Regions from separate parts of the Streptomyces sp. NPDC045956 genome, predicted to be linked through region 1. Evidence: riboswitches for the same ligand, from Rfam matches in the RefSeq annotation. Region 1 holds a riboswitch; each other region holds the start of a gene.
The links. A riboswitch is a leader RNA that binds a small molecule or an ion and turns the genes downstream of it on or off. The one in region 1 is predicted to bind cyclic di-AMP.

Region 1 (7,073 bases):
CGACCGTTCGGCGTGCAGCGCCATGAGCGCCCGGGCGCGCTCGCCGTCGCCCCGGGCCACCGCGTCGACGATCGCGCCGTGCTCCGCCCAGCACTCCACCGGGTCGGCCGCGGCCTCCACGGCGTACAGCCAGGCGATCTTGTGGCGCAGCTGGGTCAGCAACGCCGTCAGGGAGGGGCTGCCGGCGGCCTGGGCGAGGGTCTCGTGGAACCAGCCGTCCAGCGAGCGCAGATCGTCGCTGCTCCCCTGCCTGGCACGCTCCTGGCCGAGCCGCACCAGGCCGCGCAGGACCTTGAGATGCGCCTCGGTGCGGCGCCGGGCGGCCCGGGACGCGCCGAGGGGTTCGAGGAGCGTGCGCGTCTCCAGCAGGTCGGCCGCCTCCCGCTCGGTCGGCTCCGCGACGCACGCGCCCGCGTGCCGCCGGGTGACCACGAACCCCTCCGCCTCCAGCGTGCGCAGTGCCTCCCGGACGGGGACCCGGGAGACGCCGTAGCGACGGGCCAGGAGTTCCTCGGTGAGGCGGCTGCCGCGCCCGTGGACACCGGAGACGATGTCGTCCCGGATCGCCGTGCACACCGAGTGCGCCGGAATGCGCATGCCCGACCTCCGCCTTCATCCCCGGGAAACGTCGACGATTGACGCGTGTTCAGCGACTCTAGGCCAATGCGGCGGGAATTCCGACGGCGATGTGGATTTCATGGACACTTTTTGGACAACGGCCACACCGGGAACACTCCGGAAATGCGAAAGCCCCGACTCGGGGAGCCGGGGCTTTCGCGTACCGTTCGTCCGTCGTCGGACGTTCACGTCGTCGTCGGACGTTCCCGACGTCCTCAGACGTTCAGGTCGTCGTCAGACGTTCACGCCGTCCTCAGACGTTAACGCCGTGGGAGCGGAGGTAGGCGACGGGGTCCATGTCCGAGCCGTACTCGGGGCTCGTACGGGCCTCGAAGTGCAGGTGCGGTCCGGTGACGTTGCCGGTGGCGCCGGACAGGCCGATCTGCTGTCCCGCGTCGACCGACTGGCCCACCGAGACACCGATGGACGACAGGTGGCCGTACTGCGTGTACGTGCCGTCGTGCATCTTGAGCACGACCTGGTTGCCGTACGCCCCGCCCCAGCCGGCCTCGACGACGGTGCCGACGCCGACCGCGTGCACGGAGGTGCCGGTGGAGGCGTGGAAGTCGATGCCGGTGTGGCTGCCGGAGGACCACAGGGAGCTGCCGGCCTGGTAGGCGGTGGAGACGTAGGAGGCGGTGATCGGCGTGACGAAGGTGTTGAGACGCTTGCGCTCCGCCTCCCGCGCGGCGCGCTCCTTGGCCTCGCGCGCCTCCTGGGCGGCCTGGGCGGCCCGCTCGCGCGCGGCCTCCTGCGCCGCCTCACGGGCGGCGGCGTCCAGGGCGGCCTGCTTCTGCGCGGCGGCCTGGGCGTCGATCTCGTCGGCCAGGGAGTCGCCGATGCTGATGACCGGGGTGAGCCCGCTCTGCTCGACCTGGGGCTCGGCGGCGAGCGCCGGAGCCGCGAGGGTGCCTACGACGCCGGTGGTGGCGAGGGCCGCGACACCCGCCGCGCGGGCGGTGGTGCGGTGCATCCGGCCGGGACGGCGGTGCTTGCCGGCGGCGCGCGTGAACGCCATGTAGTGGCTGGTCCTTTCCTTCCCTCTCGCCTACCGGGTTAGCTGACGGGTTCGGAGGTGGAAGGTCTCCTACGGACCCCCTCGCGGCACGCGCGGGCGTCCGATTCACCCCAGGGACTACGGTGGGTCCCCGGCTCCCCTGGCTCGCGCCGTACGGGGACTCGGCGATGACTGTCCGGTGCCGCGGGTGCGGCGCACTGCCTGACGAACAGCCCGGAAGACGCTAAACGCGGTTGTCTTCAATCCTCAAACGCAACCGGCTTTTTGTAGCGCATGCCACAGCGCAGACAGGCAGCCTCTCCCTCAATTCGGACAAACGGCGGCCCTGGTGACACTCCGGTCACCAGGGCCCCACGCGCGTACCGCTACTCGGCCGCCACCACGGTGACTTCACCGATGCCGAGCGCCTCGACCGGCTCCTTGATCTGTGCCGCGTCGCCGACGAGGACCGTCACCAGACGGTCCACCGGGAAGGCGTTCACGACCGCCGCCGTGGCCTCCACGGTGCCCGTGGCGGCGAGTTGGCGGTAGAGCGTCGCCTGGTAGTCGTCGGGCAGGTGCTGCTCGACCTGGTCGGCCAGCGTGCTCGCGACGGCGGCCGCCGTCTCGTACTTCAGCGGCGCCACGCCCACCAGGTTCTGCACGGCGACGTCACGCTCGGCGTCGGTGAGCCCGCCCTCGGCGAGCTTGCGCAGCACCGTCCACAGGTCCTCCAGGGCCGGACCGGTGTTGGGGGTGTCGACGGAGCCGCTGATGGCCAGCATGGCGGCGCCGGTCCCGTCGGGCGCGGAGCGCAGGACCTGCCCGAAAGCCCGGACTCCGTAGGTGTAGCCCTTCTCCTCGCGCAGGACGCGGTCCAGGCGCGAGGTGAGGGTGCCGCCGAGGCAGTACGTGCCGAGCACCTGCGCGGGCCACACGCGGTCGTGCCGGTCGGAGCCGGTGCGGCCGATGAGCAGCTGCGTCTGGACGGCGCCGGGGCGGTCCACGATGACGACCCGGCCCCGGTCGTCGGCGGTCACCGGCGGCACCGGACGGGGCTCAGCGGCGGAACCGGTCCACGCGCCCAGCGTCTCCACGAGCAGCGCGTCGAGGTCCACGCCGGTGAGGTCTCCGACGACCACGGCGGTGGCCGTGGCGGGCCGGACGTGCTTCTCGTAGAAGGCGCGTACGGCGGCGGAGTCGATGCTCGCGACGGTCTCCTCGGTGCCCTGGCGGGGGCGCGACATGCGCGTCCCGGCCGGGAACAGCTCCTTGGAGAGCTCCTTGGCGGCCCGGCGGGCTGGGTTGGCCAGCTCGTGCGGGATCTCGTCGAGGCGGTTGCGGACCAGCCGTTCGACCTCGCCGTCCGCGAACGCGGGCGCCCTCAGGGCGTCGGCGACCAGGCCGAGGGCCTTGGCGAGGCGCGAGACGGGCACCTCCAGGCTCAGCCGGACGCCGGGGTGGTCGGCGTGCGCGTCGAGGGTGGCCCCGCAGCGCTCCAGCTCGGCGGCGAAGTCCTCGGCGGAGTGCTTGTCGGTGCCCTCCGAGAAGGCCCGCGCCATGATGGTGGCGACGCCGTCGAGACCGGTGGGCTCGGCGTCCAGGGGCGCGTCGAGCAGGACCTCCACGGCGACGACCTGCTGGCCGGGACGGTGGCAGCGCAGCACGGTCAGGCCGTTGTCGAGGCTGCCGCGCTCCGGTGCCGGGAACGCCCACGGCCTGGGCTCGCCGGCCTGCGGCTGCTGGTGGAATTCCATGGTGGCGAGCTCGGTCACTTGGCCGCCTCCTCGTTCTCGTCGGTGGCGTCGTTCACGTCGGCGGGGGCGGTGGGCTCGTAGACGAGCACCGCGCGGTTGTCGGGGCGCAGGCGGGCCTTGGCGACCTCCTGCACCTCCTCCGCCGTGACCTCGAGCACCCGCTGCACGGCGGTGAGGGCGAGCTGCGGGTCGCCGAACAGGACCGCGTAGCGGCACAGTTCGTCGGCGCGGCCCGCGACGGTGCCCAGGCGGTCCAGCCACTCGCGCTCCAGCTGGGCCTGGGCGCGCTCCATCTCCTCGGCGGTCGGGCCCTCCTGGGCGAACCGGGCGAGCTCCTCGTCGATGGCGGTCTCGATGACCGGCACCTCCACGTCGCCGGACGTCTTCACGTCCAGCCACCCCAGGGAGGGTGCTCCCGCGAGCCGCAGCAGACCGAAGCCGGCGGCGACGGCCGTGCGGTCGCGGCGCACCAGCCGGTTGTACAGCCGGGACGACTCGCCGCCGCCCAGGACGGTGAGGGCGAGGTCGGCCGCGTCGCACGCGCGCGTGCCGTCCTCCGGCAGGCGGTAGGCCGCCATCAGGGCGCGGGCCGGGACCTCCTCCTCGACGACCTCGCGCACCTCCCCGCCCATGACGTCGGGCAGCGAGCCGTCCCGGGGCGGCTGCTTGCCGTCGTGCGAGGCGATGGAGCCGAAGTACTTCTCGACCCAGGCGAGGGTCTGCTCGGGGTCGATGTCGCCGACGACCGAGAGCACCGCGTTGTTCGGCGCGTAGTACGTGCGGAAGAACGCGCGCGCGTCCTCCAGCGTCGCCGCGTCCAGGTCGGCCATCGAGCCGATCGGCGTGTGGTGGTAGGGGTGGCCCTCCGGGTAGGCGAGGGCGGTCAGCTTCTCGAACGCGGTGCCGTAGGGGACGTTGTCGTAGCGCTGGCGGCGCTCGTTCTTGACGACGTCCCGCTGGTTCTCCATCGACTCCTCGTCGAGGGCGGCGAGCAGCGAGCCCATGCGGTCGGCCTCCAGCCAGAGGGCGAGCTCCAGCTGGTGGGCGGGCATGGTCTCGAAGTAGTTGGTGCGCTCGAAGCTGGTGGTGCCGTTGAGCGAGCCACCGGCGCCCTGCACCAGTTCGAAGTGACCGTTGCCCTTGACCTGGGCGGAGCCCTGGAACATCAGGTGCTCGAAGAGGTGAGCCAGGCCGGTGCGCCCCTTGACCTCGTGGCGCGAGCCGACGTCGTACCAGAGGCACACCGCCGCGACCGGGGTCAGGTGGTCCTCGGAGAGCACCACGCGCAGGCCGTTGGCCAGGCGGTGCTCGGTCGCTGTCAGGCCGCCGGAGTCTGCCTGGGCTGTGGCCGTGTGACCCATGGGCATGTACGTCCCTTCGCTCGCGGAATCTCGGTGGATTCATGGGGCGGAACTGCGGAATTCCGCCGGTCCCGCCACTGTATGCAAGCGTGCGGGCCACCGGTGAAGTTCCCGCACCTCCTACGCCGAGAGCGAGAACGGGGTTGGCGGTCCGCCGGGGACGAGGGCGTACCCTGCGGGCAGCGCCGGGCCGGGCAGCCCGTGACGGGTCCTGGTCGGTCGCTGTCAGTGCCGCGGTCCACAATGGACCGCGTCAGATCACCGTTCACGCTTCAGCAAGGAGCCGGCAGCGATGGCCCGCCGTAGCACGAAGACCCCGCCGCCCGACGACGCGTACGAGGAGAGGATCCTCGACATCGACGTCGTCGACGAGATGCAGGGCTCCTTCCTCGAGTACGCGTACTCGGTCATCTACTCCCGTGCGCTCCCGGACGCCCGCGACGGCCTCAAGCCGGTGCACCGCCGCATCGTGTACCAGATGAACGAGATGGGTCTGCGGCCCGAGCGCGGCTACGTGAAGTGCGCCCGTGTCGTCGGCGAGGTCATGGGCAAGCTGCACCCCCACGGCGACGCGTCCATCTACGACGCCCTGGTGCGCATGGCCCAGTCCTTCTCCATGCGCGTGCCCCTGGTGGACGGCCACGGCAACTTCGGCTCGCTGGGCAACGACGACCCGCCGGCCGCCATGCGGTACACCGAGTGCCGGATGGCCGAGGCGACCAGCCTCATGACGGAGTCCATCGACGAGGACACCGTCGACTTCGGTCCCAACTACGACGGCCAGGAGCAGGAGCCGGTGGCGCTGCCCGCCGCCTTCCCGAACCTGCTGGTCAACGGCGCCTCCGGCATCGCGGTCGGCATGGCCACGAACATGCCGCCGCACAACCTGCGCGAGGTGATCGCGGCCGCCCGGCACCTGATCCGGTACCCGAACGCCGACCTCGAAGCCCTGATGAAGCACGTGCCGGGCCCCGACCTGCCGACCGGCGGGCGGATCGTCGGCCTGCCCGGCATCCGGGACGCCTACGAGACGGGCCGCGGCACGTTCAAGATCCGCGCGACGGTGTCCGTGGAGACCGTGACGGCCCGCCGCAAGGGCCTGGTCGTCACCGAGCTGCCCTTCGCGGTCGGCCCCGAGAAGGTCATCGCCAAGATCAAGGACCTGGTCGGTTCGAAGAAGCTCCAGGGCATCGCGGACGTCAAGGACCTCACGGACCGCGAGCACGGGCTGCGCCTGGTCATCGAGATCAAGAACGGCTTCGTGCCCGAGGCGGTCCTGGAGCAGCTCTACAAGCTGACGCCGATGGAGGAGTCCTTCGGCATCAACAACGTCGCCCTGGTGGACGGCCAGCCCCTCACCCTCGGCCTCAAGGAGCTGCTGGAGGTCTATCTCGACCACCGCTTCACCGTCGTCCGGCGCCGCAGCGAGTTCCGCCGCACCAAGCGCCGCGACCGCCTGCACCTGGTCGAGGGTCTGCTCACCGCCCTGGTCGACATCGACGAGGTCATCCGGCTCATCCGCTCCAGCGAGAACTCCGCGCAGGCCAAGCAGCGCCTGATGGAGCGGTTCTCGCTGAGCGACATCCAGACGCAGTACATCCTGGACACGCCGCTGCGCCGGCTCACCAAGTTCGACCGCATCGAGCTGGAGTCGGAGAAGGACCGGCTGAACGCGGAGATCGAGGAACTGACCCGGATCCTCGACTCCGACGCCGAGCTGCGCAAGCTGGTCTCCGCCGAACTGGCGGCGGTGTCGAAGAAGTTCGGCACCGACCGGCGTACGGTCCTGCTGGAGTCGTCCGGCGCCCCGGTGGCCGCGGTGCCGCTCCAGGTGGCGGACGACCCGTGCCGGGTGCTGATGTCGTCGACGGGGCTGATCGCCCGTACCGCGAACGACGAGCCCCTGGTCACGGAGGCGGGTGCGAAGCGCGTCAAGCACGACCTGATCGTCTCGGCGGTGGCGGCCACGGCCCGCGGCGAGGTGGGCGTGGTGACGTCCGCGGGCCGCCTCCTGCGGGTGAACGTCGTCGACCTCCCCCAGCTCCCGGAGCCCATGCCCACGCCGAACCTGTCCGGCGGTGCGCCGCTGGCGGAGTTCGTCTCCCTGGAGGACGACGAGACGGTCGTCTGTCTGACCACGCTGGACGAGTCGTCGCCCGGTCTCGCGCTCGGCACCGAGCAGGGTGTCGTCAAGCGAGTCGTGCCGGACTATCCGTCGCACAAAGACGAGTTGGAGGTCATCTCCCTCAAGGAGGGTGACCGGATCGTGGGCGGCGTCGAGTTGCGCACCGGTGACGAGGACCTGGTCTTCATCACGGACGACGCGCAACTGCTGCGCTA
Region 2 (7,073 bases), on a different contig from region 1:
GTACAGCAGCCTGGAACCCTGCGCCCGCCGCGCCTCCCGGCCCGCGCCCTGCGCCCGGCTGATCCTCGACGCCGGGGTGCGCCGCGTGGTCACGGCCTGGCGGGAGCCGGACACCTTCGTGCCGGGCGCGGACGGCGGCGGGGTGCTCACCGCCGGGGGTGCCACCGTCGTCGTCCTGCCCGAGTACGAGGAGCGCGCGAAGGCTCCCAACCGCCATCTGGAGGGGTAGCGGGATACGGATGTGCATTCAGCCCCCGCGATGACGTACAGTGGAGACACAACGGCGCGGGGTGGAGCAGCTCGGTAGCTCGCTGGGCTCATAACCCAGAGGTCGCAGGTTCAAATCCTGTCCCCGCTACTGAAACCGAAGGCCGGAATCCCTTGAGGATTCCGGCCTTCGGTGCGTTCAGGTGCGTTGATGTGCGTTCACCCGGTCGGCCCTCACGGCTCGCCGCCCGCCCCCGATCCGGGAAACCTGGACACGGGACGGCAAGCGGCGCGGAGGTTCGGGGCGGCGGGAGACGAGTGGTGCGGCCAGGTCACGTGGACGACGAGGGAGCGTACGCCAGGGCCGGCGGCCGGCTCCCCGGCGACCCCGCGCCCGACCCGGGCCTCGGCACCGAGGCGATGGCGCCGCCCACCCAGGCCGAACGGCCCCCGAGGACCCCGTACGGGCGCCGCCTGGTGCGCCTGCTCCCGGTCCTGCTCATCGTCGTCGCCATCCTGTACGACATCTTCACCCCGAGATACTTCACGGCCGGCCCGCTCTACACGGCCGCGCCGCTGGTCGCCGCCCCCCTCTACTCGCGGCGGGGCACGGCGCTCACCGGTGTCGCCGTGGTCGCCGCCGTCGTCGGGCTGCAACTGAGCAAGGGCGTCGCCCACTACGTCGACTCCCTCACGGAGCTGATCACCATCGCGACGGTGGCCGCCCTCGCGGTCTTCGTCAACGCCTTCGTCCGCCGCACCGGTGAGCGCCTCGTCAGCGTCCGCGAGATCGCCGAGGCAGCCCAGCGCGCCGTGCTGCCCGAGCCCGCCGAACGGATCGGCGGCTTCGAGATCGCCGCCTGCTACGAGGCCGCGCAGGCCGACGCCTTCATCGGCGGGGACCTGTACGCGGTGCAGGACAGCGCGCGCGGCGTCCGGCTCATCGTCGGGGACGTGCGCGGCAAGGGCATGGGCGCGGTGGCCGCCGTCGCCGTCGTGATCGGCGCCTTCCGGGAGGCCGCCGAGCAGGAGGCCACGCTGGAGGCGGTGGCCCAGCGCCTGGAGCGGGCGCTGGCCCGCGAGGGCACCCGGCGCAACGGACTGGACGCCTTCGAGGGGTTCACCACCGCCGTCCTCGCCGAACTCCCGCACGGCGACGGGGTCGTGCGGATCGTGAACCGAGGCCACCCGCCCCCGCTGCTGCTGTACGCCGACGGCACCCTGCGCCCGCTCCCCGCCCGGGAGTCGGCGCTGCCCCTCGGGATGGGCGAGCTGGGCGTGTGGCCCGACCGGGCCCAGGAGGACGCCTTCCCGGGCGGAGCCACCCTGCTGCTGCACACCGACGGACTGTCCGAAGCCCGGGACGCGCGGGGCGAGTTCTACGACCCGTACGAACGGCTCGCCGGCTGCGTCTTCCGGCACCCGGGGAAACTGCTCGCCGCCCTCGCCGAGGACGTGCGCCGGCACTCCGGGGGCGGGATGGCGGACGACATGGCACTCCTCGCCGTACGCCGTCCCGCGCGCGAGGACCTTGATCATTGTCACGAACGGTGATCTGGTGAGCGCCCTGCGCATAACGACTGACACTCCGTCAGAAACTTGTGGCGTGAAGGGGAATACTGAGGGGCGGTCAAGTCGCCCGGATTTCACCGATCCTGAGGCGTACGTCCCGCCCGGATTCGTTAATGATCAAGAGGAACAGCTTGGAATCTCGGCCCCGCGTCTATTAACGTTCGATAACGCAGCGCGGTCGTCCCAGCCGTCACAGAAGGCGGCTCCGTGCGCACGCGCCGAATCCCGCGAGGGAACCGGGGAACCACCACCTTGGGGTGAATCGCTCGTACGACGCCGTGGAGACACGGCGGATATACGCGCGTAGGAGACCTTCCTGCTCCGAACCCGTCAGCTAACCCGGTAGGCGGAAGGAAGGAAAGGAGTACGCCCACGTGGCGTCCAACCGGCCTGCCCCCGAGGCCCCGTTCGTGCCCAGCGCGCGCGACACCGACACCTTCGGCTACGACGGCTACCGCACCGAAGAGGGCCCCTGGGAGGAGTGGAATCCCACCGCGGACTCCATCCGCCCCGTGCGCGGCCGGCACCGCGTCGCCAAGCAGCGCGGCGGACTCGCCCGCAGCTCCACCGTCCTCGGCGTCGGTGTCATAGCCGCGGTCGGCGCGGGCGGCATGGCCAGCGCGCAGACCGGCAAGCCGCCGGTGTCCATCTCCATGCCCGACCTGCCCAACGTCGGCTCGCTCATCTCGGACGACGAGGAGCCGGAGCCGCAGGGTTCCGCCGCCCCGCTCAGCGGCATCGGCGTGGCCGCGACCGCCGACACCGCGGAGGGTGCCTCCGACGCCGGCGAGACGCTGCGGGCCCGGATCATGGCGCAGGCCGAGCAGCAGCAGGCCCAGGTCGAGACCAAGGCCGCCGCCGAGGCCGCTGCCGCCGCCGAGAAGAAGGCCGCGGAAGCCGCCGCCAAGGCGGAGAAGGAGGCCGAGGCCAAGGCCGCCGCCGCCAAGAAGAAGGCGGAGGAGGAGGCCGCGAAGAAGGCCGAGGCCGAGCGGCTCGCGAAGCTGGCCAAGCAGTACACCCTGCCGACCTCCTCGTACACGATCTCCTCCAGCTTCGGCCAGGCCGGCGCGTACTGGTCCTCCGGCTACCACACCGGCCTCGACTTCGCCGCGCCCACCGGCACGCTGCTCAAGGCGGTGCACAGCGGCACCATCACGTCCGCCGGCTACGAGGGCTCCTACGGCTACAAGACCGTGCTGACCCTCGACGACGGCACCGAGATCTGGTACGCCCACCAGTCGTCCATCAGCGTCAGCGTCGGCCAGAAGGTCACCACCGGTGACGTCATCGGCCGCGTCGGCGCCACCGGCAACGTGACCGGGGCCCACCTCCACATGGAGGTCCACACCAGCGACGGCGGCGGGATCGACCCGATGGCCTGGTTGCAGAGCAAGGGCCTCACCCCCTGACCGAATCCGTGCACGGCCCCGCCGGTCCCCGGCGGCCCTGACGGCGACCCCCCGACGCCAGGGCTGCCGGTTTGCGGGATTTTTGCCCCGCTCCCGGAATCACCGGCTCCGTCGTGGCCGTTGACGCAGAACATGACTTCTCTGCGCAAGCTCGGCTCCTCGGACCTCGAGGTCTTCCCCCTCGCCCTCGGTGGCAACGTCTTCGGCTGGACCGCCGACCAGGACACCTCCTTCGCCGTCCTGGACGCCTACACGGCCGCGGGCGGCAACTTCGTCGACACCGCCGACTCGTACTCCGCGTGGGTCGACGGCAACAGCGGCGGGGAGTCCGAGACCATCGTCGGCAAGTGGCTCGCCTCCCGCGGCAACCGCGGTGACGTCGTCCTCGCCACCAAGGTCAGCCAGCACCCCGAGTACCCGGGCCTGTCCGCCGCGAACATCAAGGCGGCGGCCGACGCCTCGCTGCGCCGCCTGGGCACCGACCACATCGACCTGTACTACACCCACTTCGACAAGCCCGAGGTGCCGGTGGAGGAGATCGTCGGGGCGCTCGACGAGCTGGTACGTGCGGGCAAGGTCCGGCACATCGCCGCCTCCAACATCTCCGCCGAGCGGCTCGCGGCCTCCCTGGAGTTCTCCGACCGCGAGGGCCTCGCCCGGTACGTGGCGCTCCAGCCCCACTACAACCTCGTCTCGCGGGACACCTACGAGGGCGGGCTGCGCGACCTCGCGGAGCGGTCCGGCCTGGCCGCCGTGCCGTACTACTCCCTCGCCTCCGGATTCCTCACCGGCAAGTACCGGGCCGGGGCGGCCGTCGACAGCCCCCGGGCGGGCGGCGCGGCGAAGCACCTGGAGACCGAGCGGGGCCGGCGGGTCCTGGCGGCCCTGGACGAGATCGCCGAAGCCCACGACGCTCCCGTCGCCACGGTCGCCCTGGCCTGGCTGGCCGCGCAGCCGACGGTGGCCGCGCCGATCGCCTCCGCCCGCACGGTCGAGCAGCTCCCGGCGCTGCTGGGGGTGGCCGAGCTGTCCCTCACCCCGGACGAGGTCGCCCGGCTGGAGCGGGCGTCGCTCTGACGGACGGAGTCTTGGGGCCCGCGGCCGGCGGGGCGGGCAGGGGTTACCCGCGGTGCGGGTGGGGCGGGGCGTACGGGAGGTAGCCGTGAGGGGCGTGGTACTGCCCCGGTGAGAGTGCGGGGAGCGGTGCGCCGGGGGCGTACCCGTAGGCCCCCGGGCCGGGGTACGCAGCCCCGTACACCCCGTAGCCCGGCCAGGGCGGCACGGGCGGCGCCGTGGCCCGGGCCGCGTAGTCCAGCGCCGGGCGGGCGACGGCGCGCCGCTGCCACAGGGCCTCCAGCAGCTCCCGCTCCCGTACGGCGAAATCGGCGCCCGCCCTGCCCCGCCGCCCGCGGTGCCGCAGGAACGCCAGCGAGGTCGCGTACACCTCGTACCGCGCCACCGTCCGCGCCGCCTCCTTCCCGGCGTGCCGGCGCGCGTGCTGCCGGGCGATGCGGCGGGCGCGCATCGAACCGAGCGCGTGCGGCTCCGCGGGCGACAGCCATCCGGCCAGGACGTACACGGGCAGCTCGGCGCGCACGGCGCCCAGTTCGCGCTGCCGGGTCCAGATCGCCAGCCAGGTCAGCAGGCCGAAGGACGGGACCATGAAGGCCGCGTAGACGGCGAAGAAGCCGTACTCGCCGAACGCGGCCGAGCCGTTCCACAGGGCGTGCACGCCCATCGCGAGCAGCAGGCCGGCCAAGGGGAGCAGGGCCCGGCGCAGGCGGTGCCGGCCCGCGGAGAGCGCCGCGATGCCGAAGCCGATGCCGGTGAGCACGGTGAAGAGCGGGTGGGCGAAGGGCGACATCACGATGCGGACGAAGAAGGTCGCCGCGGTGACCGACGCGATGCCGCTGCCGCCGGTGAGCTGGTCGGTGCCGAAGGCGGTGCCCAGGTAGAGGATGTTCTCGGTGAAGGCGAAGCCGGTGGCGGTGACGCCGGCTATGACGACACCGTCGACGATGCCGCCGAAGTCGCGCCTGCGGAAGACGAAGACCAGCAGTACGGCGGCGGCCTTGGCGGACTCCTCGACCACCGGGGCTATGACGGTGGCGCCCAGGGTGTCCGCGCCGGACGGGTCCGCGGTGGCGGTCGCTATCCACCGCGTCGCGAAGCTGTTGGCGACGATGGCTATCAGTGCCGCCGCGCAGGCGCCCCAGGCGAAGCAGAACAGCAGGTTCCGCCAGGGCCCGGGCTCGACCCGGTCCAGCCAGCGGAAGGCGGCCAGGAGCAGCGGCACCGGCAGCACCGCGAGGCCCAGCCCGACCAGGAAGCCCTGGGTGCCGGTCTGTTCGCGCACCAGGGCCAGGATGACCAGGCCGGAGAGCGCGAGCAGGGTGACGAGCGCGCCGTAACGCACCCAGGCGCGCTGCCACCAGTGCGGATGCGTCCGGGGACGGGCGGGCGGACGCGTCGGGTACGGGGGACAGGTGGCCACGGCATGGACCCTAACCGGTGGGGGGCTGCTGCTCCTTGTGCTGATCGCGCTGCTGTACGCGGCGGAAGAGCAAGTCGTTCACCACATGTCCCTTGTCCAGTCCCTGGCCCTCGAAACGGGTCCGGGGCCGGTGGGCGGGGCGCGGCGCGAAACCACCGTCCGGCACGGTGTTCTCGAAGCCGGGGTGCGCGGTGAGCACCTCCAGCATCTGCTCGGCGTACGGCTCCCAGTCGGTGGCGCAGTGCAGCACGGCCCCCGGGGCCAGCCGCGTCGCCGCCAGGGTCAGGAACTCGGGCTGGATCAGCCGGCGCTTGTGGTGCCGCTTCTTCGGCCAGGGGTCGGGGAAGTAGACGCGCAGCCCGGCGAGGGAGCCGGGGGCGAGCATCTCGCGCAGGAGGATGATCGCGTCGCCGTTGCCCACCCGGATGTTGGACAGGCCCTCCCGCTCCGCGAGACCCAGCAGATTGCCCTGGCCGGGGGTGTGCACGTCCACCGCGAGGATGTTGGTCCCCGGGTCGGCGGCGGCCATCCGGGCGGTGGCCTCGCCCATGCCGAAGCCGATCTCCAGGACGACGGGCCGGTCGTTGCCGAACAGCTCGGCGAGGTCGATGACCCGCTGCCCGTCGATGTCCAGTCCCCACTGGGGCCACAGCCGCTGGAGCGCGTCCGCCTGCCCGGTGGTCACCCGGCTCCGCCGGGGCTGGAAGCTCCGGATCCGCCGCTCGAAGTGCGATCCGGCGGGGTCGGCCTTGGGTCCGTCGGGGAAGCGGGGCTCGCCCTTGGCACGGGAGTGCCGCAGGTCGTCACCGGTGTGGGGGGCGGCGGGCTGGGAAGCGTCGGAGGCGCTGCGGAAATCAGACACAGTGCCTTCGATTTTACGGTCGGTCGCGCCGGTCACGACGCTGCCAGCGCGGCCAGGGCCCTGCGTCCCACCTCCCGTCCGATCGGCAGCGCCGCCGTCGCGGCGGGGGACGGCGCGTTCAGCACGTGGACCGCGTGGGCGCCCTCGCGGATGAGGAAGTCGTCCACCAGCGTCCCGTCCGCCAGCACCGCCTGCGCCCGCACTCCCGCGGGCGATGCCACCAGGTCGTCCTCCGTCACGGCGGGCAGCAGCCTGCGCACGGCCGTGGTGAAGGCTCCCTTGGACAGCGACCGGCGCAGCTCGCCCGCGCCGTACCTCCAGTGCCGGCGGGCTATCCGCCACGAGCCCGGCCAGGCGAGGGTGGCGCCCAGCTCACGGGGCCGCACCACGTCCCAGCCGTAGCCCTCCCGGGCGAGGGCCGGCACCGCGTTCGGCCCGACGTGGACGCTGCCGTCGATGCCTCGGGTCAGGTGCACCCCGAGGAACGGGAACGCCGGGTCCGGCACCGGGTACACCAGGCCCCGCACCA
Region 3 (7,073 bases), on a different contig from region 1:
AGCGCGAGCCTGGCCGTCGCGGCCGAGCCCGGAGAACGTGCCGAAGAACCCGCCGGCGACGGGCGGACCGTCCCGCCAGCGCAAGGAGAGAACTGAATGACCAAGGAGTTCGACCTCGCCGCGCTCTTGGCCGAGCGCGGAGCCGAGCGGTACGAGCTGCACGCCAGGCACCTCAACCACCAGCTGCCGCGGATGCTGCACACCATCGGCTTCGACAAGGTCTACGAGCGGGCCGAGGGCGCGCACTTCTGGGACGCGGACGGCAACGACTACCTCGACATGCTCGCCGGGTTCGCGGTGATGGGCCTCGGACGCCACCACCCCGTCGTCCGCAAGGCGCTGCACGACGTCCTCGACGCCTCGCTGGCCGACCTCACCCGCTTCGACTGCCCGCCGCTGCCCGGACTGCTGGCCGAGCGGCTGCTCTCCTACAGCCCGCACCTGGACCGGGTCTTCTTCGGCAACAGCGGCACGGAGGCGGTGGAGACCGCGCTGAAGTTCGCCCGGTACGCCACCGGCAGGCCGAGGGTCCTGTACTGCACGCACGCCTTCCACGGGCTGACCACCGGCTCGCTCTCCGTCAACGGCGAGAGCGGCTTCCGCGACGGCTTCGCGCCGCTGCTCCCCGACACCGCCGTCCCGCTCGGCGACCTGGACGCCCTGGCGCGGGAACTGCGGCGGGGTGACGTGGCCGCGCTCATCGTGGAGCCGATCCAGGGCAAGGGCGTGCACGAGGCGCCCCCCGGCTACCTGCGCGCCGCGCAGGAACTGCTGCACCGGCACAAGGCACTGCTGATCGCCGACGAGGTGCAGACCGGCCTGGGCCGGACCGGCACGTTCTACGCCTTCCAGCACGAGGACGGCGTCGAGCCCGACCTGGTGTGCGTGGCCAAGGCGCTGTCGGGCGGCTACGTGCCGGTGGGCGCCACCCTGGGCAAGGACTGGATCTTCCAGAAGGTCTACTCCTCGATGGACCGGGTGCAGGTCCACTCGGCGAGCTTCGGGTCCAACGCGCAGGCCATGGCGGCCGGACTCGCGGTGCTCTCCGTGATGGAGAACGAGGAGATCGTGGCGAACGCCGCCGCGGTGGGGGAGCGGCTGAAGTCCCGGCTGGCGGCGCTGGTGGACCGCTACGAGCTGCTCGCCGACGTGCGCGGCCGGGGACTGATGATCGGCATCGAGTTCGGCCGCCCCAGGTCACTCAGGCTGCGCAGCCGCTGGACGATGCTCCAGACGGCCAGGAAGGGGCTGTTCGCACAGATGGTGGTGGTGCCGCTGTTGCAGCGGCACCGGATCCTCACCCAGGTGTCCGGCGACCACCTGGAGGTGATCAAGCTGATTCCGCCGCTGATCATCGACACCTCGGACGCCGACCGGTTCGTCGACGCCTTCACCGAGGTGATGGAGGACGCGCACAACGGCGGCGGCCTGATGTGGGACTTCGGCAAGACCCTGGTCCGGCAGGCGGTGGCCAACCGCTGAGCCCGGCTTTTGCCTCAGGGGCAACAAACTTGTCCGTGAGGCAATTCTCCGGCTGAATGGGAGCATGAACTCCTCCGAGGCGACGGACCCGGCCGAGGGATCGGTCGCCGCCGTCGCACCCCGGCTGCGCGAGCTGCGGCGGCGGGCCGCCCTCACCCTGGAGGCGGCGGCCCGTGCCGCCGGGCTGTCGCCCGCCCACCTCTCCCGGCTGGAGACCGGGCAGCGTCAGCCCTCGCTGCCGATGCTGCTCTCCCTCGCCCGTGTCTACGGTACGACCGTCTCGGAACTGCTCGGCGAGACGGCCGCGGACCGGGACGCCGTCGTGCGCGCCGAGGCGATGGAACCGACGTCCGCCGGCGGCTGGACGTACTGGCAGGCCGGTGGGTCCGGCCGGGCCATGCAGGCCCTGCGGGTCCGCGTGCCGCACGGGTCGCAGGGCGACATCGTGCGGGTGCACCCCGGGGAGGAGTGGCTCCACGTGCTGCGGGGCAGGCTGCGGCTGCGCCTCGGGGAGACCGTGCACCGGCTCGGTCCGGGCGACAGCGCGCACTTCGACTCGCTGACCCCGCACCGGATCGCCGCCCAGGACGCCGACGGGGTCGAGCTGCTCTTCGTCCACACGCTGTTGCAGAGCCCGTCCACGGCGCTCTGCCTGGGCCCGGCCGCCGCGCCGCCCCACCCCACCCCTGGAGAGACGCCATGAAGATGCAGGACAGGTTTCCGCGGGCCGTGTGGGTGCGGCTCTTCATCTACCTGGTGGTGGGCCACCTCTTCGCGGCCTTCATCTACCTGCTCTTCGAGGTGGGGGCCGGCAGCCGGTGAGGGGAGCCCTCAGTCCAGCATCCGCTCGCGCAGCCGCTCCCGGGTCTCCGGGGTGACCCGCAGGCCCTGCTCCAGGTAGGCGTCGACTCCGCCCCAGGTCTGCTCGACGGTCTCCAGGGCCGCCGCGAGGTACTCGGCGCGCGCGTCGAACAGGGGGCTGAGCAGCTCCATGACCTCGGGGGAGTAGGCGGAGGCGGCGGAGCTGCTGCGCCGCACCTTGTAGCGGCGGTGCGTGGCGTTCGACTTCAGGTAGTCCTCGACGATGGCGTCCCGCTCGACGCCCAGGGCGAGGAGGGTGATCGCGATCGACAGGCCCGCGCGGTCCTTGCCGGCCGCGCAGTGCATCAGGGCCGGGACGCTGTCCTCGGCGAGCGCGTGCAGCACCCGTGAGTGCTCCGCCGTGCGCTCCTTGATGATCAGGCGGTAGGAGCCGATCATCCGCTCGGCGCCCTTGTCGCCGGCCAGGATCTCGCGGAGCTGGTCCAGGTCGCCGTCGCGGACCATCTTCCAGAACTCGGCGCCGTCGGCCGGGTCGCTCAGCGGCAGGTTGACATTGCGCACGCCCGGCAGCTCGATGTCCGGCCCTTCGAGCTTCTGGTCGGCCGCGTTGCGGAAGTCGAAGATCGTGTGCAGGCCCAGCGAGGCCAGGAACGCGGCGTCCCCTCCGGTGGCGTGTGCCAGGTGACCGCTGCGGAACAGCACTCCCTGTCGCACCCGCCGTCCGTCCACGGTCGGCAGGCCGCCCACGTCACGGAAGTTGCGCACACCGGCCAGCTCGGGTTCGGTCGACGGGACCTGCTGCGTCACGAGGGCTCCTCCCACTCCGCCCCGTCGGCGCTGCTCGCCGCCGGGCTCCACTCGAAGATACGGCACGGGCCCGCGCCATCGGTGGCCGAGACGTCCGACAGTGGACTACCTGGGCCTTCTGTCCGTATTGGTGTGTTGGTTCCAACTGGTGCGGAAATAAAAGGGGCTGGAGGGGCGGCGCGTGAGCAGCGTCATACCCGTGACGGTGCGTTGCTCGTCATGTCCACGTAATGCGGCCGGTTTTCAAGGACCTTTACCCGCGTCGACCTGTCGCGCTTCGACGGAGGGTGACCGGCGATTCCCATAAAGGATCATTTGGAACACCGGTCGGCGCAACCCGGCGCTTGTCGCTGCGCGTCCCGGTCGCTTACGTTCACCACCGATCCGGACGGACGCCTAATCCTGCCGCCGACCGGAGCCCGCACTCATCGACCACCCGTACACGGCAGGAGCGGGGGACCCACAGGTATGACTGCCTGTTCCGGTTCCCGGAACGGCTTGGGGTAAAGCCGCGTCCCGACGCGGCCGGGCATCTCCAGCTCGCACCCGACAGCTCACCTCGCAGGCGCCGGAGAGGAATTCGCCATGCCCGCGAAGGGTAAGCACCGCCGTACCAGGGCCATGCGCCTGACCCGCGCCATCGCCGTCGCCGGAACCGGTGGCGCCGCGCTCGCGCTCCCGCTGATGGGCGCCGCCGGGGCCCACGCCGCTCCCGCGCAGTCCGCTTCCGAGAAGCCCGTGCAGTCCGTGCAGTCGGTCACCGCTTCGGCGAAGAAGGCCGCCGGCGCGGAGAAGAACGGCGACGCGCGGACGTACACCGTGAAGAGCGGTGACTACCTCTCGAAGATCGCCGACGAGCAGGACGTCGACGGCGGCTGGAAGCAGCTCTACGCGGACAACCGCGAGGCCGTCGGTTCGGACCCGTCGCTGATCCACCCGGGTCTGAAGCTCGCCGTCGACGGCCGGGCCGCCCAGTCCTCCGCCCCGTCCTCCTCCGCCCCGTCGGAGAAGCCGGCCACCGAGAAGCCCGCCGCGGCCGAGAAGCCGGCCCCCGCGAAGGCCGAGCCGGCCGAGAAGACCTCGGATGCCGCGAACAGCTCCGCCGACTCCGCCGACTCCTCGAACACGAGCCCCCAGTCCGCCGGCAGCGGCTTCGTCTCGCCCGTCCCGAGCGGCACCCTGGGCACCCCGTACCACCAGACCGGCAGCATGTGGTCCAGCGGCTACCACACCGGCACGGACTTCGTCGTCCCGACCGGCACCTCCCTCAAGGCCGTCGGTGCGGGCACCGTCGTCTCCGCGGGCTGGGGCGGCGCGTACGGCAACCAGGTCGTCATCCAGCTCGCCGACGGCCACTACGCCCAGTACGCCCACCTGTCCTCCCTCTCCGTCTCCGCGGGCCAGTCCGTGACGGCGGGTCAGCAGGTCGGCCTCTCGGGTGCCACCGGCAACGTGACCGGCCCGCACCTGCACTTCGAGATCCGCACCTCCCCGGACTACGGCTCGGACGTGGACCCGGTCGCGTACCTGCGCTCCCACGGCGTCTCCCTCTGACGAGGAACTGACGCGCCCTCCCGCGCCACCGAAGGCCGGACCCCGATCGCCGGGTCCGGCCTTCGGTGTTCTGTGTTTTCCGGACCGGGCGTATTCCTGAATTGGCGAACACTTTAGGCGTGGTCTTTCTCACCGCCCGTCAACCCTTTCCTACGGTCGCGTAGGTCACATTCGAAGGTGAATCATGGGCCGACGTGGCAGACGATTCGAAGAGTGACAACGAAACAGTGATCGGGTCGTACGTGGCGCTGGGGGACAGCTTCACCGAGGGCGTCGGAGACCGGGGCCCCGACGGGTCGTTCGTCGGCTGGGCCGACCGGTTCGCGGTCCTGCTCGCGGACCGGCGCCCCGAGGGCGACTTCACGTACACGAACCTCGCCGTACGCGGCAGGCTGCTCGACCGGATCGTGGCCGAGCAGGTGCCGCGGGCCGTCGAACTCGCCCCCGACCTGGTCTCGTTCTGTGCGGGCGGCAACGACATCATCCGGCCCGGCACCGACCCCGACGAGGTGGCCGAGCGGTTCGAGCGGGCGGTGGCCGCGCTGACGGCCGCGGCCGGCACCGTGCTGGTGACGACCGGCTTCGACACCCGCGAGGTGCCCGTCCTCAGGCGCCTGCGCGGCAAGATCGCCACGTACAACGGGCACGTCCGGGCCATCGCCGACCGGTACGGCTGTCCCGTGCTCGACCTGTGGTCGCTCCGGACCGTGCAGGACCGCAGGGCGTGGGACGCCGACCGGCTGCACCTGTCGCCGGAGGGACACACGCGCGTGGCGCTGCGCGCGGGCCAGGTCCTCGGCCTGCCCGTCCCGGCCGACCCCGACCAGCCCTGGCCGCCGCTGCCGCCGCGCGGCGCCCTGAACGTCCGCCGGGACGACGTCCACTGGGCCCGCGAGTTCCTGGTCCCGTGGATCGGCCGCCGGCTGCGCGGCGAGTCCTCGGGCGACCACGTGATCGCCAAGGGGACGCTCTCGGCGGAGGACATCAGGGGCCGGATCGCGGCGGTGGCCTGACGGCGGAGGAACGGCGTCCGGCGTCCGGTGGTCCCGGGCTACGGGGTCCGTGGGCCCCGGCCCGGGTCCGGGCGGGGTCTATGGCTTCCGGCGGGGGCGGGCCACGGGGCCGACGGTCGCGTCGGCGGGGGACGGGCCGGGCCGGCGCCGGGGTGTCGTCAAGGCCGCCCGCTCCAGACCCAGTTCCCGGGCGAGGGCCTCGTCCATCCACTCCTGGGCCCGGGCCCGCGACACCGCGCCCCCGTAGGAGGTCAGCTGCACCGCCAGTCCGTCCAGCAGCGCGGTCAGGCGCAGCGCTGCGGCGTCGGGCGCGGAGCAGTGGAACTCGCCGGCGGCCACACCCTCGGCGATGACCGCGGCGATCGCCGCCTTCCACTGGCGGTCGAGTTCCAGCGTGACGCTCCGCAGCGCGGGCTCGCGCAGCGCCACCGCCCAGCCCTCGATCCACAGCCGCCAGCCCTTGGCCTGCCCGGTGGGGGCGTACCACCGCACGGCCGCCCGCAGCCGGCGCAGCGCCGACGTGCGGCGGCCCAGCAGCCTGCGCAGATGAGCGAGATCGTCCTCGGCGGCGTGGGTGAACGCGGCGGCGACCAGCCTCTCCTTGGTGGAGAAGTGGTAGAGCACCAGCGCGTTGCTGACGCCGAGCGCGGCGGCCACGTCGGCGATGCGCAGCGCCGCCACCCCCCGCGCCGATATCTGCTCGATGGCCGCGCGCAGCAACTCCTCGCGCCGCTCCGCCACACTCAACCGGACTCTCGCCACGCCGTCACCCTATACAGGCCCCGGACGTGCGGTGAGGGCCGCGGCTCCGGCCGGTCAGCCGGCGGCGGCCCCGGCCACGCCCCCGCGCCCCGCATCGGGAACGTCGCAGGAGTCCTTGAAGCCCTGGCTGGTCAGGCCGAGCGCCGCGTTGATCCGGGAGCGCAGGTTCTCGACGGCGACCATCGCCGTCAGCTCCACGAACGCGGGCTCCCCCAACCGGGTCCGCAGCCGCGCGGCGAGGCCGTCGTCGACGGTGGGAGGGGTCGCCGTCATCGCCTCGGCGTACTCCATGACGTCCCGCTCCGCCGGCGTGTAGGCGTCGCTCTCCCGCCACACCGGCACGTCGTGGAGCTTGCGCCGGTCCATGCCCCGTTCGGCGTTCTCCCAGTGGCCGAAGTCCATGCACCAGGAGCAGCCGATCGAGGCCGCCGAGGCCATCACCGCGAGCGCCTTGAGGTCGGGGTCCAGCTTGTTCCACTTGGCCACGGACTGCTCGAAACGCAGGTCGCCGAGGAGCACACGCGGGTTGTGGGCGAGCGCCCTGGCGGGGTCGAGGACCTTGCCGTAGGTGCGCCGGGAGTACCACTCCGCGAAGCGCAGGAGCAGGGTCCGGGGAGGGGTGAGCGATACGCG
Region 4 (7,073 bases), on a different contig from region 1:
CCGATCCCCGCGGCGGCGGCCGCCTCGGCCATGCGCAGATGCAGGACCAGCCCCGGCGAGTACTTGGCGAAGGACGGGTCGTAGGCCGGGAACCAGCACGCCAGGACCGTCGCCGAACGCAGCCCGAAGTGGGCGGCGACCGGCCGGCCGCCGGCGTAGAGCACGGACAGCGTGCCCGTGCACTCCGGTGCCCGGGTCTCGGACAGCCGGGCCACGAGCCGGGTGATCCACTCCCGCGCGAACCGGTCCCGGCGCCCCGTCCTGCGGTACTGCGCCGACTTCCACTCCATCAGCGTGCGCAGGGCGGCCGGCTCGCGCTCGTCGAACACGAAGCGCACCTCCCCGACCTGGCGGCCGAGCCTGCGCTCCTTGGCGAGCGTGGTCTTCAGGAACTTCGGCGACCGGACGCGCAGCGCGCTCTCGTACGCCTCGTACCCCTCCGCCACGTCGACGACGTACGTGGTGTGCTCCTCCGCCGCGAACGGGACGAACAACGCCTGGTCCGCCTCCAGGTTGTCGAAGGCGAAGCTCGACAGGGAACAGGCCCTGAGCAGCCGGCGGGTGTCCGGGACGAGTCCCTCGCGCAGCACCGCGCCCTGGCAGTCCGAGACCCCGAGCCCGATCGCCCGGCCCTGGCCCAGCGCACCGCGCTCGTGCGGCAGGAAACCGGCCGCCTCGCCGCCCTCGTACACCACGGCGACCCGCGCCCGCGGCCGTACCCGGCCCACGACGTCGGTGAACTCCGGCTCCATGAAGGGATTGCGGGGCGCCGCCGACTTGGCGCGCAGCTCCCGCCAGTGCTCCCGTTCCCCCTCGCCCAGCTCCTGTGGCCTGAGCACGCGCACACGTCCGCCGTTCAACCCGACCCCCCGATCAAGTCCCCCTGGACAAAAGGAAGGTACCCCCCGGGGGGCCCGGCCGGTAGGCGGCGGGCCATCTTGTTGCCAATCGGTGCACAGGCCTTGAACCGGCCTTAGGGGAGATGTGCCAGGTTCCGGACACGAACGTGCGTCCTCGCGCGTACTTGCGCCCTACTCGTGCGCACTCGTGCCGTACTCGCGCGTCCTCGTTCGGATGCGATCGCGGGTGAGTCGGACAGGTCCGGTGTCCGTATTCTCTGATCATGGACCGCACCGCGTATTCACTCGTCGCCACCGACCTAGACGGCACGCTGCTCCGCGGCGACGACACCGTCTCCGACCGGTCGCTGGCCGCGCTGGCACGGGTGGCCGAGGCGGGTGCGCGGCACCTGGTGGTGACCGGGCGGCCGGCCCCCCGGGTCCGGTCCCTGCTCGACCGTCTCGGCTGCACGGGGCTCGCGGTGTGCGGACAGGGCGCGCAGGTGTACGACGCCGGAGCGCACCGGATGCTGTGGTCGGTCACCCTGGACCGGGAGCTGGCCGAGACCGCGCTCGGCAAGATCGAGGCCGAGGTCGGCCAGGTGCACGCGGCCGTCGACCAGGACGGCGTCGACGGCCTCACGCTCATCGAGCCGGGGTACCTGATGCCCCACCCGACGCTGCCCGCGGTGCGGGTCGAGCGGCGGGACGAACTGTGGGAGGCGCCGATCAGCAAGGTCCTGCTGCGCCATCCCGACCTCGGCGACGACGCGTTGGCGGCGACGGCGCGCGCGGTGGTCGGCTCCCTCGCCACGGTCACGATGTCCGGGCCCGGGACGGTGGAGCTCCAGCCGTGCGGCATCACCAAGGCGACCGGCCTGGCGCTGGCCGCCGAGCGCCTCGGGCAGAGCCGGCGGCGGACGATCGCCTTCGGCGACATGCCCAACGACATCCCGATGTTCCACTGGGCCGCCCGCGGTGTCGCCATGGCCGACGCCCATCCCGAACTCAGGGCGGTGGCGGACGAGGTCACCCTCACGAACGAGGACGACGGCGTGGCCGTCGTCCTCGAGCGGATCTTCGGTACCTCCTAGGCCGCCGCCGCGGGGGCACCCCTCAGTACGGCTCAGTACGCGCCGAAGACGTTGTCCATCGAGCCGTACCGGTCGGCCGCGTAGTTGCAGGCGGCGGTGATGTTGGCGACCGGGTCGTACGGGTCCCAGGAGGTGCCGGGCACGTGGTACGCCTGAAAGGTCGGGTCGATCACCTGGAGCAGGCCCTTGGACGGGGTGCCGTTGATGGCGTTAATGTCCCAGTTGTTGATGGCGAGCGGGTTGCCGGAGGACTCCCGCATGATGTTGCGGTGGATGCCCTCGTAGGAGCCGGGGATGCCGTGCTGCGCCATGACGTCGAGCGACTCGCGGATCCAGCCGTCGAGCGTGTTCGGGTACGTGGTCGCGGTGGTGGCGGCGGCCGGGGCGGCGGCCGGGGTGGCCGCGGACGCGCCGGTGGCGCCGATGAGCGGCAGGGCGAGCACGGCGGCGCCGGTACCGGCGACGGCGAGCTTGCGGGCGATGCGGGCGGTCCGGGCGTGACGGTTCTGACCGTTGGCAGACATGCTTGAGTCCCTCTCCATACGCCTGCGAGGTGAGCTGTCGGGTTCGGGCGGGGAGGTGCCCGGCCGCGCCCTGACGGGTACGGCTTCACCCCGAGCCGCTCCGGTGGTGACCGGTGCGGCGACTTACCTGGGTCCCCCGCTCCTGCCTGCGAGTTTGTTGGTGGATGACTGTGTGTCCGGGCGGTGGCAGGATTCGGCGTCCGCCCGACAGGCCGGGAACGTATGCGAGAGCACATGTCCGGAACAAGTGCAGGAATCACCCAACGCGCCTGTTGACCTTGATCTGGGGTGTTTGGGGTGCTTGATCCTTTGCGTCTGCCAAGCCTCAACTGGCTTGCGGGGCAAAGGGAGGGCACAGTCGGCGACGCGGTTGCTCACAGGGGGGACGGAGTGAGCCAACTCACGGGGCTCAACAAGAACGGCAAATCGGGCATTAGTCCCAACTGGGCGCCAACCGGCCGTGGGTGGGGGGCGCGGTGCGGGACGGCTCATCGGCCGGCCGCCGCCCCGACGGCGCCGGCCGTCGCGCGCTCCCCTCGTGGGGGCCGCCCTCCGCGTCCCGCCCCGTCCGGTGTTCCCGTGCACTGTGGGGGCATCCGTTCGGCACGGGAGGGGGTGTGCCGAGTGGGTGACGTTCTCGGAGTGCGGGCCGTTGGGAGGGGTGATGGGATCTTCCGTGGCGGCTCCCGGCCTGCTCGTGTTCCGGGCCGCGTCCCTCCAGCGATGTCGATCAATATCTGCTCATATCGCCTGATCAAAAACTTGCCGCGCCTGATCCGATACCGACCGGCCTGTAACGGTGGGCGCTAGCGGTGATCGAAACGTGACCGGATACGCTGACTTGAGTGGTGGCAGCGACCTATCGACAAACCAGGTAATCGCCAGTAGACACCAGCAGACAGGAGACCCCTCGTGACCGTCGTCGGGCCGTTCGGGCTGAGCGTGCGGGACCAGGCTCTGGAAGCCGATGTCCAGGCCGGATTGGTTGCTGTCGAGGAAGGGTTGCTCGAGGCAACCAAGAGCGAGGTGCCCTTCATCACGGAGGCCGCCCAGCACCTGGTGCGAGCGGGAGGCAAACGGTTCCGCCCGTTGCTGGTGATGCTCGCGTCCCAGTTCGGCGACCCCTACGCCCCCGGCATCGTGCCCTCGGCGGTCGTCGTGGAGCTGACCCACCTCGCCACGCTGTACCACGACGACGTGATGGACGAGGCCGCCGTACGGCGCGGTGTGCCCAGCGCGAACACCCGCTGGGACAACTCGGTCGCGGTCCTCACCGGTGACTTCCTGTTCGCCCGCGCCTCCCAGATCCTCGCCGACCTCGGCCCCGAGGCGGTCCGCGTGCAGGCCCTGGCCTTCGAGCGGCTGGTGACCGGCCAGATCCTGGAGACGGCGGGCCCGCAGGACGGCCGGGACCCGGTCGACCACTACCTGGACGTGCTGGGCGGCAAGACGGGATCGCTGGTGGCCGTCTCCTGCCGGTTCGGCGCGATGATGTCCGGCGCCGACGAGACGGTCGTGGACGTGCTCACCCAGTACGGCGAGCGCCTCGGGGTCGCCTTCCAGCTCGCGGACGACGTCCTGGACATCGCCTCCGACTCCCACGAGTCGGGCAAGACGCCCGGCACCGACCTGCGGGAGGGCATCCCGACCCTCCCGGTGCTGCGGCTGCGCGAGCGGGCGGCCCGGCTGGGGCTGGCCGAGGACGTCGCCCTGTGCGAGCTGCTGGACTCCGACCTGAGCGACGACGCCCGGCACGCGGAGGCGCTGCGCCTGCTGCGCGCCCACCCCGCGCTGGAGCAGGCGCGCCGGGACACCGTCCGGTACGCCGAGGAGGCCCGGGCGGCGCTGGCCCCGCTCAAGGAGTGCGACGCGAAGACCGCCCTGGTGGAGCTGTGCGAGGCCGTGGTGCACCGGGCCGGCTGAGCCGCGCCGGCCGGGCCGGCGCCGTCGCACGTGCCGGTGCCGGTGCGGCCGCCCGTGAGGGCCGGTCGGGAGCGGGACGGCGGCGCGCACCCGCTCCCGCGGGGGCGCGTGCACCGGACGGTGCACCCCACCCCTACGGGCCGGGGGACGCGCGGCCCCTGCGTGTCATCCCGCAGGAGTACGCGGAGTTGAGCCCGCGGTCTGACGCTTCCGCCCGGCGTATTTGGTCAGATGGTCACCACGGAAAACACCAATCCTCACCGATTCGGGTGAGAATGGCGGCTCACGGGTGAGAGAACGAGTGCGAGGTCGCGAGACAGCCGCCGCCGACGACGGAGGTAGGGCACACATGGCACCGATCGATTCCGACGACAACACGACCGCCGCCGGGGAGGGCGAGGAGACGCGCGCCGGACGGCGAAAGGCCGCGCGGTACGTCGTCCCGGTCGCGGTGATGGGAGTGGCGGCCGCGACGATCGGCCTCGTCCCCGCGCTCGCCGACTCCGGGGACCCCGACCTGCCGAAGGTCACGGCGGAGCAACTGCTGCGGAAGATCGCCGAGTCGGACGTCGAGCAGCTGTCCGGCACGGTGAAGATCAGCACGGATCTGGGCCTGCCGGACCTCGGGGGCCTGGAGAGCGGCCTGCTGTCCGGGATGTCGGGTGGCCCCGGTGCCGGCGGCGACGAGGACGGCTCCGCCGCCGACCCGTCGGCCAAGCTGACCGGGCTGGTCTCCGGCACCCACACGCTGCGGGTCGCCGCCGACGGCCCCGACCGGCAGAAGCTGTCCCTGCTGGAGAACGCCGCCGAGTACAGCCTGATCCACGACGGCAAGGACGTCTGGGGCTACGACAGCGGGTCCAACGAGGTCTTCCACTCCACCGCCCCCGACGCCGCCGGCCAGCGGGAGAAGGAGGTGCCGGTCACCCCGAAGGACTTCGCCGACCAGGCGCTCAAGGCGGTCGACGACACCACCTCGGTGACCGTGGACGGCACCGCGCAGGTGGCCGGCCGGGACGCCTACCGGCTGGTGATCAAGCCCAAGCAGTCCGGTTCCACCGTCGGTGCCGTCACCGTCGCGGTGGACGCCGGGACCGGTATGCCGCTCAAGTTCACGCTGACCCCGGCGAGCGGCGGCGCCGCCGTCGTGGACGCGGGCTTCACCCAGGTCGACTTCGCGAAGCCGGACGCGTCGACGTTCGACTTCACCCCGCCCGAGGGCGCGAAGGTCACCGAGGGCGACGAGGCGGCCGGGGCGCCGGAGCGGGGACACCGGGCCGGGGGCGGTCTCGCGGAGGGGGCGGACGGCCTGGAGGTCATCGGGGAGGGCTGGAACGCGATCGCCACCTTCGACACCGGCGGCCGGGGCCTGCCCACGGCTGCCGCGGGCGGTGGCCTCGGCGGCCTCCTCGGCTCCTTCGGCGACCAGGTCAAGGGCGACTTCGGCACCGGCACGGTCTTCAAGACCCGCCTGGTCAACGCCCTGATCACGGACGACGGCCAGGTCTACGCCGGTGCCGTCACCAAGGACGCGCTGGTCAAGGCGGCCGACGCCGCGAAGTAGCGGCACCGCCGTCCCCGTACGACAGGAGAGGGAGCCGATGGCCCGACCGGCCGCCGCGGAGCCGGAGCGCCCGGACCGGGGGAGCGCGGAGGACGCCGTCATCGCCACCCGCGCGCTCACCAAGCGCTACGGCGGCGGACACCTCGCCGTCGACGGTCTGGACCTGACCGTCCCGGCGGGCAGCGTCTTCGGCTTCCTCGGCCCCAACGGCTCCGGCAAGACCACCACCATCCGGATGCTGATGGGGCTGATCGAGCCGACCTCGGGGACGGCGCGCGTGCTGGGGCGGCCCGTGCCGCGCGCCGCCCGCACCGTGCTGCCCCAGGTCGGCGCCCTCATCGAGGGCCCGGCCCTGTACGGCTTCCTCTCCGGCCGCGACAACCTGCTGCGCTACGACGCCGCCGACCCGACCGCCGATCCGCGCACCCGGCGCGAGCGCGTCGCCGCGGCGCTGGACCGGGTCGGCCTCGGGGCCGCCGCCGGCAAGAAGGCGAAGGCGTACTCGCTCGGCATGAAGCAGCGGCTCGGGCTCGCCGCTGCGCTGCTCCAGCCGCGCCGCCTGCTCGTCCTGGACGAACCGACCAACGGCCTCGACCCCCAGGGCATGCGCGAGATCCGCGCCCTCGTGCGCGAACTGGCCTCCGACGGCACCACCGTCTTCCTCTCCTCCCACCTGCTGGACGAGATCGAGCAGGTCTGCACGCACGCCGCGGTGATGGCCCGGGGACGGCTGATCACCCAGGGCCCGGTCGCCGACCTGGCGGCGGGGGTGCGCGGCCGGCTGGTGGTGACCACCCCGGACGCGGGGGAGGCCGCGCGGGTGCTGAAGGAGCAGGGCGCCGCGGACGTGCTGACCGCCGAGCACCGGGTGAGTGCGGAGCCGCCCCCCGACCGCGACCTCGCCGAGCTGAACGCGGCGCTGGTGTCGGCCGGGGTCCGGGTCCGGGGCTTCGCGGTGGAGCGGGCCTCGCTGGAGGACGCGTTCGTGGCGCTCACCGGGGAGGGTTTCGATGTCGCGGGCTGAGACGACGCCGGGTGCGGTGCGTGCACCGAGCCCGCTGTGGACCTTCGGGCTGCTGAGCAGCGAGCTGGGGATCACCTTCCGGCGCTGGCGCACCCTCGCCCTGCT

Region 2: linked by a shared signal. The riboswitch ahead of AC07FV_RS32960 (M23 family metallopeptidase) and the one ahead of AC07FV_RS23865 (M23 family metallopeptidase) in region 1 are both predicted to bind cyclic di-AMP.
Region 3: linked by a shared signal. The riboswitch ahead of AC07FV_RS05770 (M23 family metallopeptidase) and the one ahead of AC07FV_RS23865 (M23 family metallopeptidase) in region 1 are both predicted to bind cyclic di-AMP.
Region 4: linked by a shared signal. The riboswitch ahead of AC07FV_RS32615 (transglycosylase SLT domain-containing protein) and the one ahead of AC07FV_RS23865 (M23 family metallopeptidase) in region 1 are both predicted to bind cyclic di-AMP.

The regions. Positions count from the first base shown of each region.
Region 1 is NZ_JBWKKZ010000009.1:108,971-116,043, reverse strand. Features, by position in the region: gene AC07FV_RS23870 (GntR family transcriptional regulator) at 1-597, opposite strand, end outside; gene AC07FV_RS23865 (M23 family metallopeptidase) at 872-1,636, opposite strand; cyclic di-AMP (ydaO/yuaA leader) riboswitch at 1,649-1,813, opposite strand; gene AC07FV_RS23860 (M16 family metallopeptidase) at 2,002-3,390, opposite strand; gene AC07FV_RS23855 (M16 family metallopeptidase) at 3,387-4,739, opposite strand; gene AC07FV_RS23850 (DNA gyrase/topoisomerase IV subunit A) at 5,026-7,073, shown strand, end outside.
Region 2 is NZ_JBWKKZ010000017.1:14,513-21,585, reverse strand. Features, by position in the region: gene AC07FV_RS32975 (dihydrofolate reductase family protein) at 1-229, shown strand, start outside; tRNA gene AC07FV_RS32970 (tRNA-Met) at 285-358, shown strand; gene AC07FV_RS32965 (PP2C family protein-serine/threonine phosphatase) at 544-1,761, shown strand; cyclic di-AMP (ydaO/yuaA leader) riboswitch at 1,986-2,143, shown strand; gene AC07FV_RS32960 (M23 family metallopeptidase) at 2,154-3,188, shown strand; gene AC07FV_RS32955 (aldo/keto reductase) at 3,321-4,265, shown strand; gene AC07FV_RS32950 (PrsW family intramembrane metalloprotease) at 4,309-5,682, opposite strand; gene trmB (tRNA (guanosine(46)-N7)-methyltransferase TrmB) at 5,693-6,481, opposite strand; gene lhgO (L-2-hydroxyglutarate oxidase) at 6,577-7,073, opposite strand, start outside.
Region 3 is NZ_JBWKKZ010000002.1:2,473-9,545, forward strand. Features, by position in the region: gene dxs (1-deoxy-D-xylulose-5-phosphate synthase) at 1-96, shown strand, start outside; gene AC07FV_RS05750 (aspartate aminotransferase family protein) at 97-1,482, shown strand; gene AC07FV_RS05755 (helix-turn-helix domain-containing protein) at 1,547-2,185, shown strand; gene AC07FV_RS05760 (DUF6126 family protein) at 2,182-2,304, shown strand; gene AC07FV_RS05765 (tyrosine-protein phosphatase) at 2,314-3,111, opposite strand; cyclic di-AMP (ydaO/yuaA leader) riboswitch at 3,535-3,694, shown strand; gene AC07FV_RS05770 (M23 family metallopeptidase) at 3,697-4,665, shown strand; gene AC07FV_RS05775 (SGNH/GDSL hydrolase family protein) at 4,893-5,678, shown strand; gene AC07FV_RS05780 (TetR/AcrR family transcriptional regulator) at 5,757-6,440, opposite strand; gene AC07FV_RS05785 (carboxymuconolactone decarboxylase family protein) at 6,495-7,073, opposite strand, start outside.
Region 4 is NZ_JBWKKZ010000016.1:72,031-79,103, forward strand. Features, by position in the region: gene AC07FV_RS32605 (GNAT family N-acetyltransferase) at 1-839, opposite strand, end outside; gene AC07FV_RS32610 (HAD family hydrolase) at 1,124-1,933, shown strand; gene AC07FV_RS32615 (transglycosylase SLT domain-containing protein) at 1,966-2,457, opposite strand; cyclic di-AMP (ydaO/yuaA leader) riboswitch at 2,463-2,630, opposite strand; gene AC07FV_RS32620 (polyprenyl synthetase family protein) at 3,370-4,380, shown strand; gene AC07FV_RS32625 (LolA family protein) at 4,730-5,944, shown strand; gene AC07FV_RS32630 (ABC transporter ATP-binding protein) at 5,982-6,968, shown strand; gene AC07FV_RS32635 (ABC transporter permease) at 6,955-7,073, shown strand, end outside.